3 regions of the Bariatricus sp. HCP28S3_A7 genome follow, and region 3 is predicted to be linked to each of the others. Evidence: predicted binding sites of a transcription regulator. Region 3 holds the regulator's gene; each other region holds the start of a gene.
The links. Region 3 encodes Rex, which represses fermentation and respiration genes when NADH is low (regulators of the CRP and FNR family bind a similar motif). Its sites were predicted from a motif close to ATTGTTAANTANTTAACAAT; they were not measured.

Region 1 (5,275 bases), on a different contig from region 3:
TACGCTGCCTGAGATCGCATTTGCCGGGAAGTCAAATGTAGGAAAGTCCTCCCTCATCAACGCACTGATGAACCGGAAATCGTATGCGCGTATTTCAGCGAAACCGGGAAAAACGCAGACGATCAATTTCTATAATATCAATGAAGCGGTTTATCTTGTCGATCTGCCGGGATATGGATACGCGAAAGTATCGGAACAGGAAAAAATCCAGTGGGGACAGCTGATCGAACGGTATCTGCACGGATCAAAACAGTTGAAAGCGGTCTTTCTGCTGATTGATATCCGGCATGATCCTTCAGCGAATGATAAGATGATGTACGATTGGATCGTGGCGCAGGGATACAACCCGATCATTATTGCGACAAAGCTGGATAAGATCAAGAGAAGTCAGATCCAGAAGCAGGTGAAAGCAATCAAGGAAGGACTTAAGCTTCAGCCGGGGACGGTTGTGATTCCGTTTTCTGCGGAGACGAAGCAGGGACGGGAAGAGATATGGGAGCTGGCAGAGGAGGTTTGTTCTTTGTCTTGAGGGACGGAATCAGGCATACTCTGAATGCGCCGACGCGCCGGAGGCTGCAACCGCAAATCAACAGCATGTAGTAAAAACTGAGATGTTCGCCAAGTGTGGCTCGCATCTCAGTTTTTTTTACATGCTGTAGGATTTGCGTTTTCCGCCTCCTCTGCTTAACCTCTGCATTCAGAGTATGCCTGATTCCTGGTAGGTTCAAGATGGGAGAACTTGGTGGGTGTGGAAGGGACGCATTCAGGCAGCCTGGGAGGGCTGCCTGTCACTGGGAATTGTATGGGGGAGGGTTAATGTTTGGTTTGAGATGATAGTTCTAAGAGATCGTGATAGAGGCTGACCAGGGTTGCGGAGAGGAGGAGACCGGCCAGGATGTCTTGATCCACTTTGAACAGACTTTTCCTGCGAATCAGCTGGCATAATCCCAGAACAGCAAAGCCCCGTCCATTTTCCCATTTCGAAATCGCCGCCCGCGATACAAACAACTGCTCCTGAGTCAGATTCCTCTTCTTCCTAAGCACCTGAAGCTTCTCCCCATAAAACTCCCAATCCCAGCCGAGCGCAGCAAAGGCGTCCCCCATCGCCCCTATTCGATGTATAGGAAGTTTGAGTGAGCCGTAGGGAGGGTGTGAAAGGAAGGAGCGGAGGTTAAGCGGCACGACCGGAGAATTGGGAACCGAAGATGTCAGAATCCCGGTGCAGGAGGCACATTTGCCGACTACACCGGGATTCTGTTTACATCTTCGAGTTCACAAGTCGCAGGGAGTAGAGCCTCGGAGCGACTCCTTTCACACCCTCCCTGCGGCGGACTAAAACCCCTACATAACCTTCCGGAACAATCCTTTCAGATCTTCTACAGAAGCATCCTTCGGATTCCCAGGTGCGCATGCATCTGCATGAGCGGACTTGGCCAGGAAGTCAAGATCTTCTTCTTTGATGGCTTCCAGTTTAGCTGGGATTCCAACATCTTCAGAGAGCTGACGTACTGCATCGATCGCAGCTTTTCTGTATTCTGCTTCGGACATTTCGTCTACACCTTTTACGCCCATAGCGCGAGCAATTTCACGATATTTCTCGCCGGTGCATTCCTGGTTGTATTCCATAACGATCGGGAGCATCATTGCGCAGGCAACACCATGCGGAGTGTCATAAACAGCGCCCAGAGTGTGAGCCATAGAATGAGCGATTCCAAGACCAACATTTGAGAATCCCATACCTGCGATGTACTGGCCGAGTGCCATTCCTTCGCGGCCTTCTTTGGTGTTGGCAACAGCGCCGCGGAGCGATTTGGAAATGATCTCGATTGCTTTGAGATGGAACATATCAGTCATTTCCCATGCGCCTTTGGTGGTATAACCTTCGATTGCATGTGTCAGAGCGTCCATACCGGTTGATGCGGTCAGTCCCTTCGGCATAGAAGACATCATATCCGGGTCAACGATTGCGATGATTGGCATATCGTGTGGGTCTACGCAAACGAATTTACGCTTTCTCTCAACATCTGTGATAACGTAGTTGATGGTTACTTCTGCAGCGGTACCTGCTGTTGTAGGAACTGCGATGATCGGTACACATGGTTTTGTGGTAGGAGCAACGCCTTCCAGACTTCTTACATCTTCAAATTCCGGGTTAGCGATGATGATGCCGATTGCTTTTGCAGTATCCATAGAAGAACCGCCGCCGATTGCAACGATGTAGTCTGCCTCGGATGCCTTGAAAGCTGCAACACCATGCTGAACATTCTCGATGGTCGGGTTTGCCTTGATGTCAGAATAGATCTCATAAGCAAGTCCTTCTTTGTCAAGAATATCTGTTACTTTGGAAGTAACGTTGAATTTGATCAGGTCCGGATCTGAGCATACGAATGCTTTTTTGAATCCGTGTGCCTTTGCTTCTGTTGCGATTTCAGCGATAGCACCTGCACCATGATAAGAAGTTTCATTCAACATAATTCTGTTTGCCATTTTTAATTTCTCCTTTACTTTTTATTTCTGATATTATTTTAACAATATTTGGCTCCGAAAGAAAGTTACAGAATGAAGAATCTGTAACTTTTGACAAATAATTATCTTGAAAAATTCTGAAATGAAGCCGAAAGGGCTTCCGGGAAAATTGACATTTCCGAAGAATTGACTTATAGTGATTAGTGGTAAAGGGGGATGAGGATTTGAATAAGAATAAATATGAGATTGATATGTGTAATGGCACCATTATGGATAAATTGGTTTCTTTTTCATTGCCGCTTATGCTTTCCGGGATTCTGCAGCTGATGTTTAATGCGGTAGATGTCATTGTGGTGGGGAGATTCGCGGGAAGTCAGGCACTGGCGGCGGTCGGCTCGACCACAGCGCTGATCAATATGTTCGTGAATCTGTTTATGGGGATTTCACTTGGGACAAATGTACTGGCTGCCAGGTTTTTTGCCGCGGGAAAAGACCGGCAGATGTCGGAAACGGTTCATACTTCGATCGCATTTGCCGCAATCAGCGGAATCGTGATGGTCTTTGTGGGAATATTTTTTTCAAAATTTGCACTTGAGCTGATGGCGACACCGGCAGACGTTATCGAGCAGTCCTCACTTTATATGCGTATCTATTTTCTGGGGATGCCTTTTTTTATGTTATATAATTACGGGGCAGCCATTTTGCGTGCGGTCGGTGATACAAAGCGCCCATTGATTTTCCTGATCATATCCGGCGTGATCAATGCGGTTTTGAATATGATCCTGGTCATTGTTTTCCATCTGTCCGTTGCAGGGGTGGCGATTGCGACCGTGTTTTCCCAGATGATTTCCTGTATTTTGGTGTTGCGCTGTCTATATCGGTCAGAAGGAAGCTATCAGTTCCGCTTCTCCAAACTCATGCTGAAGGGCTGCTATTTGAAACAGATATTCCAGGTAGGTGTGCCGGCCGGGATACAGAGTACGGTCATCAATTTCTCCAATGTGCTTCTGCAGTCCTCGGTGAATTCGTTCGGTTCGATCGCAATGGCAGGTTATACGGCGGCCAATAATATTCTGGGATTCCTTTTTGTGTCGGTCAATTCGGTGACGCAGGCATGCATGAGTTTCACAAGCCAGAATTACGGAGTCAGAAAATGGAAGCGAATGGATAAGATTCTGGTGGACTGTATGATTCTGAGTATGATTGTTGCGTTGGTACTTGGAGGAGGATCTTACATATTTGGCAGTCAGATTCTAAGAATTTATACGGAGAATGAAGAAGTGATCCGCTGTGGAATGGAGATCCTTTCGTATACAACACTTACTTATTTTCTGTGCGGATTTATGGATCTGTTTCCGGGAGCCATGCGCGGCATGGGATTTTCCGCAGCGCCGATGATGCTTTCTATCGTTGGAACTGTAGGAACCCGAATTGTGTGGATATTTGGCATTTTCCCACGTTACAGGTCCCTTTCGGTGCTGTTTATCTCTTATCCTGTATCGTGGATTCTGACGATTGCCATGCAGGTAGTGTGCTTTTTCATCGTCAGGAGAAAGGTGCATGAGAAATAATGAAAAAGTTTTTTATAATCATATTGGTTAGTGCAGTTACGCTTTTATCAGGATGCGGAAATGCCAAGAGTTCGATAGAAAATATAGAAACAGCCGGTGAGGACATCTGTGAAAATGAATTAGAAGGATTGATTATGGAAAATTTGCAGGGCTGCGTAAGTACGGGTGATGCCACCAGCAGTAATCCTTTTGACTATATGGATAATGAATACTATGAAAATATAAAGTCTCTGGGAGAAGATGCAATCCCTGTGCTGCTTGAAGGACATCATAATGGACAGTACAGTGGTCTGATTGATTATCTTGCTATGTATTTAGTCTGGGATATTTCAGGAAATACAGCTGCCGAGGAGCTGGGGCAATGTGAAAATGCAGAGCAAATGTACGATGCGTGGATAGAGTTTTACTCCTCCAATCAGTAGGCAGACTTTCTGTAATTTATTTTTCAGAAAGTCTCTGAAAACAGTATGTTATGATAAAACATCCAGCTCTGTAAACAGTTTCTCAAGTCTGGCGGGCATGGCTTTTACCAGCATGCGTGCCAGTTCTTCGGAGCTTGATTTCATGCCGCTCAGCACCCATTTGACCGTCATGTAAATGGAGCTCTGACAGTACATTTCCAGAAGAAAACGGATCTCGCTGTCCGGAGCATGACCGGTCTTTATTCGGATCAGATCGGAATAGAATTCTAAAATCAGTTCGAAATCATGTTCTTTCAGAGAATTTTGCGCATCGGACCGGAAAGCAGCAGCGAAAAATACCCGCTCCTCCTGTATGTAATCGAATTTTCGTTTCAGTCCTTCAAATATCGTCTCGCCGCTTCCCATATGTTCAAAGGATTTCAGAAGAAGCTTATCAAAATACCAGTTGATCAGGTCATATTTGTCAAGAAAATTGCGGTAAAAGGTCTGGCGTGTCAGCCCGCAGTTCTCCACGATCTGACGAATAGTAATGTCATCGACAGAGGTGGTCTTCATACATTGTTTGATGGATTCGGCCAGTCGGTATTTCGTAGTTTCTGATTTTGCCATGTTCATGTCTCCTCAGCGTTTTTCATTAACTCCATTAATAAAAATATATACTATTTCAGTCCCTTCCGTCAACCGAAGATATGGAATTGACAGAAGAAGAAAAGCAATTTATGATGGAAGGAGATTATGAAAATAATCAAAGAATATCAAAATGTGAAATGACGGATGTCATATAACATGTAAAAGGAAGCAGACAAGAATGAAAGG
Region 2 (5,275 bases), on a different contig from region 3:
CTCATCATAATTCTTCAGGTTCTCACAGATTCCTCTCGCATCTGCTTCTTTGATCAGCGAATCTCTGGATTTCTTTGCGAGCATCTGATCTTTAAAAGCACTTGGTCCTCCGACACATCCGCCTTCACAAGCCATTCCTTCGATGAAATCCTCAGGCAGACGTCCGACTTTCATAAGCAGCAGTGATTTCTTACATTCAACTGCACCATTTGCCTTGTACACTTTAATATCCAGTTCTTCACCGGCTTCCTTCATACTCTGCATCACAGCATCTGAAACACCGCCGGAATTTCCGAATCGCTTTCCAAATACAGAAGATTCCTGATAAGTATTGTCTGCCGGTTCCAGAGCAACACCCTTCGCACGCATAATTGCACGGATTTCACTGTAAGTCAGGGCATAGTCTGCATTTCCTTCAATCCTCTGATCTGCAATCTCTGATTTCTTTGCAAGACATGGTCCGATAAATACGGTAACCGCATCTGGTTCTTTTGCCTTCACCAGGCGGGAAACTGCACACATCGGAGAAACCGTTGTAGAGATCATATCACTCAATTCCGGATAATGCTTCCGTACCAGATTGACAAATCCCGGACAGCAGGAGGTTACTTTTTTACGTCCGTCTTTATAGGCTTCAACCCATTCTTCTGCTTCATATTTCGCAGTTAGATCACCACCAAGTCCCACTTCAATGAAATCCGTAAATCCAACTTCTTTCATTGCTTTTTTCCAGCTTTCCATGGTGATGTCCACACCGAACTGTCCTTCTGTTGCCGGTGCCAGCATCGCGTATACTTTCTTACCGGATTTGATTGCTTTAATTACATTTACAATGGAGGATTTGTATCCGATTGCTCCGAACGGACAACTGTGAACACATTTTCCACAACGAATACACTTTGAATCATCGATAACGGAAATACCATTTTCATCATAATAAATCGCATCTACCGGACAGCTGAATTTGCATGGTCTCTTCAAATGAGCAATTGCATTGTACGGACAGGCCTGTGCGCATTTTCCACATTCTTTACATTTGGAAGCGTCAATATGGGAACGATACCTTCCCGGTTCAATCGCACCGAAATTGCAGGCGTTGATACATGCTTTTCCAAGACAGTTCTGGCAGTTTTCTGTTACGACATAACTGGAAATCGGGCAGTCCTCGCATGCAGAACTGATTACCTGGATTACATTTCCATCATCCTTGATTCCAGGCGCTTTTCCTTCAGCCAGGCGTACACGCTGTCTGATAATCTCACGTTCCTTGTAAATACAGCAGCGGAACTGCGGCAGTGGACCCGGAATCAACTTCATTGCGATATCGTCCTTATACTCCTCGAGTTCCCCGGCAAATGCCAGACGTGCTACTTCTTCCAGTACTTCATGTTTGATTTTGATTACATTTGCGTCTGCGTTTCTCAACTTCTTACCCTCCAAAAAGAATTTTCTCAATCATAATAATGTATCTCGTTTCTGATTCAAATCATAACATGAGTTTTCTTCTTTTCCCAGTCATTTTTTTAACAATCTTGTACTATTTTGCATACAATGTACAAGCCTCAAACACAATGTTCTGTTTTCGCAAAACGTAACCCAAACTCATGGATTCAAAAGGTTATCCCGCTTTCACAACATTCTGATTTCTGGTAATAGACAGTAGAATCCCCACAGGCAGCAAGACTGTCGTTCCGGCCATCAGTATGTACTGGCGCTTTTTCTCTTTTCCGAACCACCGCTTATGAACGGCAAGTATTAAAATGCATCCCCCTGTCATATAAAATAAAATCATATACACACTGGAATTTAAATCCAGTGGAAGCACTGTTGATAATACCAATATGAGAATACATTTCATCATCCCTTGTTTTCCTGCTCCGCGGAAGTGAAAAACAACACCCGCAAAAACCGGAACCAGCACACAGTAAAACAGTCCCTGTTTTGGATACATTCCATTCACGGTTCTGCCGAATACCCGGTATACTGCCATCATCATCATCATTGCAGCCCAGATCCGGAGTGCATATTTGCCAAGCAGCGTGTAATCCACAAAACAGACTCCCAACATCAAAATGCTTCCTGCTGCCGTCCACAAAATAAACCTGAGTCCCGCCGGATCATAAGATGCTGCGAGGTAATCGCCTGCTCCGCAGAGTATTGCTGTTCTCTCCAGAAAAACCTGTATGGCAACTCCCGATATACCAAGCATGACGATCATAGCAATCAGTCTCATATCCATCTTCGGTCTGTGGATCCTGTCAAGCTGTACTCCTGCCTCCACCGGATCTCCCATCTCCCTCACAGCCGCTTCTTCTGCTTCCGCTTCACTCATGCCCTGCGCCATAAAATCCAGCTTCTGGTCGTCAATATGGGCCTGATATTCTTCTTCAATCATCAGTCTTGCCTTTTTGCAGCGAATCTGTTCTGTCAAAAGCTTCAGATAATCAAGCCGGGTCATAAAGCACACCTCCCAGCACATTCACAACTGCCGTGGAGTATTCCTTCCACTCTGCTTTCTTTGCAGCAAGCTGTTTCTTCCCTTCCCTGGTCAGCCGGTAATATTTACGAAGCTTACCGCCATATTCCTGTTCATAGACAGTCAGCCATCCCTTCTCTTCCATTGAGTGCAGAAGCGGATAAAGAGTCCCCGCCTTCAGTTCAAAGACATTATTCGACTTCTCCCTAAGCGTCTCAATCATCTCATAGCCATACATATCTTTTTCTTCCAACAGCTTCAATATCAGCATTGCTGTGCTTCCGGAAATTAAACTTTTATCTACTGCCATAAATACTTCCCCTTTCATGTGTTGATCTTCGATATATCGGTAATCTATATATGTCAAGTGATTCTTTCCGTATTCTGAAGCTGCATCATATAGAGAATACATTTTTTATAAGTACTTTAGATGTTCTTAATATTTTTCAAAATTTCTTAAGTCCATGGTCACATTCTTTCCATATTTTACTATTATACTTAAAGCATAAATTAAAAGGACGCCGGCAATCATAGATGATACCGACTCTGTATGGATGTCAGGATGTCCGCCTAAAAAATCAGGTGCCCGCCCAAAGGGCAGACACCTTTAATATAGATCCTCTCTTTTCTCTCAGCCGATGCAGCATGTATCGGCTTTTTATTTATCACAATATGAATTACTTTCCTCCGTCTTCTTTCATACTCGTTACAACCACACCCGTCAGCGCGAACAGGGCGATTGCATTTGGAATAACCATTAGCTGGTTAAACATATCGGAAAGTTCCCATACAAGATCGTTGGATGCAAGTGTTCCAAGGAAAATAAACACCAAAGCAATCATAAGAAACGGCTTGGTTGCTTTCGGTCCGAACAGATAATTCACATTGATTTTCGCGAACAGATTCCATCCGAGAATCGTGGAGAATGCGAAGAAGAACAGGCAGACTGCCACGAAAGCGGATCCCAGTTTTTCTCCATAGACTACTCCGAATGCGGTCTGTGCGAGATTCGCTTTATTTAATGTTTCCACCACGCCACCTGTATATCCTCCCGCAAGAGGTCCATCAGCTGTATATAATGTGGAAATAATAACCAGCGCATTTAAAGTCAAAACAACGAATGTGTCAATAAACACACCTGCCATAGCAACTGTTCCCTGTTCATGTGCATTCTTAACCTGTGCAAGCGCATGAGCATGCGGTGTAGAACCCATGCCGGCTTCGTTTGAGAAAAGCCCTCTCTTTGCCCCCTGGCTGACAGCAATTTTTAAAGCTGCGCCCAGGCCACCGCCAATGATTGCCTGTGGCTGGAATGCATACCGGAAGATCATGAAAAATGTAGCAGGAACGTATTTAATACGGGCAATCAGCACCCCCAGCGCTCCCAATAAGAAAACAGCTGCCATGACCGGAACGAGCTTTTCAGTAACAGAAGCAAGACGGTCTACCCCACCCATAAAGATAAAAGCGCAGATCACAACCAGGACAACACCAACGATCCATGAAGGGATGCCAAATGCTGTGTGGATTGTGGAGCCAATGGAGTTGGACTGTACCATACATCCAAAGAAACCAAGCGCCAGAATGATTGCAACTGCAAAGAATCCGGCCAGGAATTTTCCTAATCTGCCCTGGAATGCCCTGGTTATATAGTACACCGGGCCTCCCTGGATATTCCCTTCTGAATCCTTGATTCTCGTCTTTTGTGCAAGAGTTGCTTCTGCATAAATCGTTGCCATTCCCAGAAATGCAATGATCCACATCCAGAAAATGGCTCCCGGTCCACCGGTAAGAATCGCTCCAGCAGCTCCTACGATATTTCCCGTACCTACCTGAGCCGCGATTGCTGTTGCTACAGCCTGGAATGAGCTCATTCCGCCTCCGTGTGCTCCTCCCTTAAAAGAAATATCCCCGAAAATTTTCTTAAGACCGGCTCCAAAACACCTCACCTGAACGAACCTTGTCTTAATTGTGTACCAAAGTCCAACTGCCACCAAAAGAAACACCAGAATATAATCCGACAGATAAGCATTAATTGTTTGAACAATTGATAACATAGTTTTTCCTCCTCACCCATCTCTTTTCCACATTATATGCACAGACTATCCCTGCGATTCCTTTACTTTGCTGCCATTTGTTCCAAATGTAATTGCGCCTTCTGTTCATACTCTCGCGCCTCTTTTTCCCAGCCCCTGTAAGAATTTTCTCCCCGGTGATCCGGAAGCTCATAGTGCTCCTCCAGATAGTCTCCCAGATACTTTGTCACTTTCTCTGCTCCTGACAGATTCAGATGATCTCCCTTATCCAGGCTGTCCGTTTCCCAGTCGATTCCTATTTCATCCAACCTGAGATTCATATCCAGGTAATCCAGAGAATTAGATTCTGCATAAGCACTGATACTGTTATGTCGTCGGTAATTACAATTGACCGGCGATGGGGTTCCCACTAGAAGAAGCTCGGCACCCTTTTTATAACAGAGTTTTTGAATACTTTCCATATATTTAACCACGGTATCAGGCATCTCTTCTTTTTGTTCTGTTTCCAACATGTAATTTCCTTTTTTATATGGCTGAACATCACAGCGGAACGAAAACCCTTTATAACTCTCTTCCGGATACTTTTTGTCGATCAGAAATGATTTCCAGATATCATGTCCGCGAAAAATCGGAATATAATAATTTCCCCATGCCTCTATGGTTTCCTTGATCCCTTCCAGCCCCGTTCTTCCCCGAAACAAAGTGTTCGTTTCCAGTATGACCAGCTTCGGAGACTGCGTCTCAAAAGCAGTTTCCAGCATAT
Region 3 (5,275 bases):
CGCCGCGAATATATTCCCGGGGAACACGTTTATTGATGTCACAGACAAATTCATAATTAAACCTTCCGGATAATTCACTTAACGTTTCAACCGGAAGATACACCCCTTCATTTTCACCAATCAGGGTAACCTTATCTTCAAACTTCACATCGGGAATATCTGTCACGTCAACCATGAACTGGTCCATGCAGACTCTTCCAACGATCGGCGCTTTCTTCCCATGAATCAAAACATATCCTTTATTGGACAGACTCCTGGGATACCCGTCACCGTACCCGGCCGGTACTGTTGCAATCTGCATTCTCCGATCCGCTACAAAGGTTCCACCATAGCTGACGGCAGTCCCTTTTTCAATCCATTTCAAATATGTGATATGGGAAATCAATTCCATAGCCGGTTTCAATGGAACCGAATCTTTTCTCACTTCCTCAGAAGGGTACATACCGTAAGTAGATATGCCCGCTCTCACAAGATTCAGATTCAATTCCGGCTGATCGATGATCGCAGCACTGTTTGATACATGAAGTAGTGGAAAATGGATACCCCTTTTCTCCAGTTCTTCTTTAACCCGGATATATGAAGTAAATTGCTGATCTGTGATCTCCTTATTTTTCTCATCAGCCCGCGAAAAATGTGTAAACATTCCTTCCAGCTCTACACATGGAAGATGACTGATCTTTTCGATTGCGTTCACGCTTACGTCATCCGGCGCAAATCCGAGTCTGGACATTCCGGTATCAATCTTAATATGAAAGATTGCATTCATTCCCAGTTCTTCTGCTTTTGCCGATGCCAGAGCTGCCAGTTCACCGTCATAGACCGTCATACGGATCTGATGCCGAATCATCGCTTCCATCTGATCCGGGAAAATGCATCCGAGGCAAAGAATCGGTTTTCCAATCCCAGCTTTTCGAAGCAGGATCCCTTCTTCCAATGTTGCCACAGCATATCCCCATACGTACTCCACATCTTCTAACATTTCTGCAATCGGTACGGCACCATGTCCGTATCCGTCCGTTTTCACGACAACGATCATCCGCGCATCGTTTTTAATATTACGATACATCATTTGCATGTTATACATTACTGCATCAAGATCGATCACTGCGCGCAGTCTGTTATATGTCTTCATTTCAAGTTTTCCTCCAAAGTTTTTAGTGTTCTGCCAAGCCCCCGGATGAGATCTTCAGCAAGCACACTGTAGGATCCACATTCTTCTCTTGCCGTATCTCCGGCAAGGCCGTGCAGATATACTCCCAACACAGCCGCGTCAAAAGTCGGGAGGTTCTGAGCCATCAGGCCGGCAATCGTTCCTGCCAGCACGTCACCGGAACCGGCCTTCGCCATTGCTGCATTTCCGGATGAATTCAGAAACGTCGGATGTCCGCAAGCTGCGACGAGTGTTCTGCTGTCTTTCATGGCACAAACGACCTGCATTTTTTCAACAAACTCACGTAGAAGAGCGTTCCTATGATTCTTTAGTTCTGCAACAGGATATCCTGTCAATCTTGACATTTCTTTCATATGAGGTGTCAGCACATACTGTTCTTTCTGGCGCGCCCATTTTCTTCGCTCTTCTTCGGTAAATTCCGCAAGAAGATTGAGACCGTCCGCATCAATCACACACGGCTTCCGGTTCATTTCCAGCGTCATTTTAAAAAGTCTCCGCGAATACTCTGAAATTCCAAGTCCGCATCCGATGCAGACCACATCTGCCCATTGAAGCAGATCTGGAAGTTCCCGGAAACAATCTAAGGCCATCTCATCATAAGTCGTGATAATAGCTTCCGGCAGAAGCTGCTGAAGAATCTGTCTGTTGGATTCTTCCGTGTATATCCGTACAAGGCCTGCGCCTACCATGTACGCCGCATGGGCACTTAAGTACGCTGCCCCCGACATTCCCCTACTTCCGGCAATAAGAAGAACCCTTCCATAGCTTCCTTTATTGGAATCCGGCTTTCTCTCCGGCATCCTGGAAATCACATCCTGTTTTTCCAGCATAAAATAAAGATCGTCCCGGTTTTCAAAGCCCGGATCCGTAATGCCGATATCCTTTACCAGTACTTTCCCCGCATACTCGGAACCCGGAAAGAAAACCTGACCTGCCTTAGCGTATGCAAACGTGACTGTCAAATCAGCCCGGAACGCACATCCCAGTACTTCCCCGGTGTCAGCGGAAATTCCGGACGGAGTATCAATCGCAACTTTGTATCCCTGATACCGGTTCATTTGTTCAATCACATTCTGGTAATGTCCTTCGATATTTCGGCAAAGCCCGATTCCAAATACGGCATCTATAATAACACTATATTCCTTCTCCGGTAAAGTGTTTCCTACAGACACGCCCAGATTTTCCAGAATATGCATCTGCTGCTTCGTTTCTTCACTCCTGGATTCCAATTTTCCGGCAAAACACACATCGACCCTTTTTCCTTCTTCGGCAAGCAGTCTTGCCACCGCGAATCCGTCTCCACCGTTGTTGCCGGAGCCGCATACCACCAGTGCATAGGACAGATCAATCTGCTCTTCTTTCATTGCAGCCATACACTGAAGCGCCGCACGTTCCATCAGTACCAGCGAAGGAATCCCGATCTCATGGATCATTCTTCCGTCCGCCGCTTTCATCTGTTCAGCCGTCAATATATATTTCATATTCTCACCTTCCAATACGCAATAAAGAGCCCCGCAGCCGGAACTCTTCTCTCATTACGCCGATTCAGGCAAAATGTGTGTAACACATTCTGTCGAATTATGAATTATCTGTATGTTCCATATTATAACGTGTTATATTGTATGAAAGTCTCATCAGACTCTCCGATAAATGCACGTTCTCAACAATAATATTATCCGGAAGATTCAAATCTGTATGTGCAAAATTCCAGATCGCCCGCACACCATTATCAACCAGAACATTCGCAACATCTATGGCTCTTGTCTTCGGAATCGCAAGTACTCCGATTTCAATATCATTCTTCTGAATAAAATCACTCAGTTCATCCATCATCCGGATCTCCACACCGCGGATCGTAATTCCCACAAGTCGTGGATTCACGTCAAATAATCCTTTTAATACAAAACCTCTTTTTTCAAATGCTGCATAATTAGCCAGTGCCTGTCCAAGATTACCGGCACCGATAATGACCATGTTATGTTGGTTGTCCAGTCCCAGAATTTTCCCTATTTCCGTATATAAGTATTTTACATTATACCCGTATCCCTGTTGTCCAAATCCACCAAAATTATTAAGGTCCTGACGAATCTGGGATGCAGTTACTTTCATTCTCTTGCTCAAATCGTTGGAGGATATTCGTTCCACACCGTGTTCCAGCAATTCGCCAAGATAACGATAGTATCTCGGAAGTCTTCTGATTACTGCCTGAGATATTTCTCTTTCTTCCACCTGACATCCACCTTCCATTCTTATTCTAAATTTCATTATATAAAAATGACATAAAAAAGTCAAACTTAATAGTTGTTTTTTATTGTATTTCCGATATAATGAGGTAGACAGTACCTATTTCTACAGTATAAGGAGGTTTGAAAATGATACTGGCATGCCACAATTTAACGAAATCCTTTGGGGAGCAGGTTATTGTGAATAAAGGCTCCTTTCATATAGAAGACCGTGAGAAAGCGGCGCTGGTCGGTCTGAACGGCGCCGGGAAATCCACAATTTTGAAAATGATCGTCGGTGAATTGAATAGTGATGACGGTGATGTAATTCTTACCAAAGGAAAAACAATGGGCTATCTTGCCCAGCACCAGGACCTGATGAGCGGGAATACCATTTACGAAGAAGTCCGCACCGCCAAATCTGAGATTATCGAAATGGAACGTCAGATTCGTGCACTGGAACTGGAAATCAGTACGCTGACCGGTGACGCACTTCAGATGAAACTTGACACTTATCATAGACTTACCGCTGCATTTGAACGTGCTGACGGCTATTCTTATAAAAGCGAACTGGTCGGTGTTCTTAAAGGCCTTGGGTTTACTGAGGATGAATTTCAGAAACCGGTGGACGCCCTTTCCGGCGGCCAGAAGACACGTGTTTCCCTCGGCAAACTTCTGCTGACGAAACCGGATATTTTACTGCTGGATGAGCCTACCAATCACTTGGATATGAATTCAATCGCATGGCTTGAGAACTACCTGCTGAATTACTCCGGTGCAGTGCTCATCGTCTCCCACGACCGTTATTTTTTGAATCGTGTCGTAACGAAAGTGCTGGAGATTGAAAACGGTACACTGATGACATATATGGGAAATTATTCAGATTATGCCCAGAAGAAACAGCAGCTCAGAGACGCAAGGCTAAAAGAATATCTGAATCAGCAACGGGAAATCAAGCATCAGGAGGCAGTCATCGAAAAGCTTCGTTCCTTCAACCGCGAGAAATCAATCCGACGTGCGGAAAGCCGGGAAAAGCTGTTAAACAAAATCACACCTGTTGAAAAACCGGTTGAGCTGAATACCGATATTCATTTAAGCCTGGAGCCTTCCTGTGTGAGCGGGAACGACGTGCTTCGCGTTGAAGGCCTTGGAAAATCATTTGCTCCCCAGGTCCTTTTTCAGGATGTCAGCTTCGAGATTAAGCGAGGTGAACATGTAGCCATCGTAGGCGATAACGGAACAGGGAAAACGACACTGCTTAAGATTTTGAACAATGTGATCGCGGCGGATTCGGGAAGCTTTACACTGGGAACCAATGTACATATCGGTTACTACGATCAGGAACATCACGTACTTCACATGGAAAAAACGATCTTTGAAGAGATCTCCGATGATTATCCGACACTTACGAATACACAGATCCGGAATGTTCTAGCTGCATTTTTATTCACAGGCGATGATGTATTTAAGATGATCGGTGATTTGAGCGGCGGAGAACGCGGACGAGTATCTCTTGCAAAGCTGATGCTCTCCGAGGCGAACTTCCTGATTTTGGACGAGCCTACGAACCACCTGGACATCGCTTCGAAAGAAATTTTGGAAAATGCATTGAATGAGTACACCGGAACCGTACTTTATGTGTCCCATGACCGTTATTTCATCAACCAGACAGCCACGCGTATTCTTGACCTGGTGAACCATACTTTTGTAAATTATATTGGAAACTACGATTACTATCTCGAAAAGAAAGAGGAACTCACGACGGCATACGCCGGTGGCAATATTTCAGACAAGCAATCTACGAATGAAGGCACTTCTTCAATGTCCCAGTCCAAAATGAGCTGGCAGGAACAGAAAGAAGAACAAGCAAGAATCCGGAAGC

Region 1: a site for Rex is predicted at 2,514-2,533, ahead of fucO (lactaldehyde reductase). Genes of this name have one in related genera too.
Region 2: a site for Rex is predicted at 1,512-1,531, ahead of ACTNA4_RS14565 (4Fe-4S dicluster domain-containing protein). Genes of this name have one in related genera too.

Annotation. Positions count from the first base shown of each region.
Region 1 is NZ_JBQHSG010000002.1:187,263-192,537, reverse strand. It holds gene yihA (ribosome biogenesis GTP-binding protein YihA/YsxC) at 1-529, shown strand, start outside; gene ACTNA4_RS02270 (hypothetical protein) at 814-1,044, opposite strand; gene fucO (lactaldehyde reductase) at 1,342-2,487, opposite strand; gene ACTNA4_RS02260 (MATE family efflux transporter) at 2,718-4,037, shown strand; gene ACTNA4_RS02255 (hypothetical protein) at 4,037-4,459, shown strand; gene ACTNA4_RS02250 (TetR/AcrR family transcriptional regulator C-terminal domain-containing protein) at 4,508-5,068, opposite strand; gene ACTNA4_RS02245 (N-acetylmuramoyl-L-alanine amidase family protein) at 5,268-5,275, shown strand, end outside.
Region 2 is NZ_JBQHSG010000035.1:11,158-16,432, reverse strand. It holds gene ACTNA4_RS14565 (4Fe-4S dicluster domain-containing protein) at 1-1,425, opposite strand, end outside; gene ACTNA4_RS14560 (permease prefix domain 1-containing protein) at 1,619-2,458, opposite strand; gene ACTNA4_RS14555 (PadR family transcriptional regulator) at 2,445-2,786, opposite strand; gene ACTNA4_RS14550 (alanine/glycine:cation symporter family protein) at 3,154-4,533, opposite strand; gene ACTNA4_RS14545 (SGNH/GDSL hydrolase family protein) at 4,596-5,275, opposite strand, start outside.
Region 3 is NZ_JBQHSG010000003.1:49,940-55,214, reverse strand. It holds gene alr (alanine racemase) at 1-1,132, opposite strand, end outside; gene ACTNA4_RS02780 (NAD(P)H-hydrate dehydratase) at 1,129-2,652, opposite strand; gene ACTNA4_RS02775 (redox-sensing transcriptional repressor Rex) at 2,750-3,400, opposite strand; gene ACTNA4_RS02770 (ABC-F family ATP-binding cassette domain-containing protein) at 3,544-5,275, shown strand, end outside.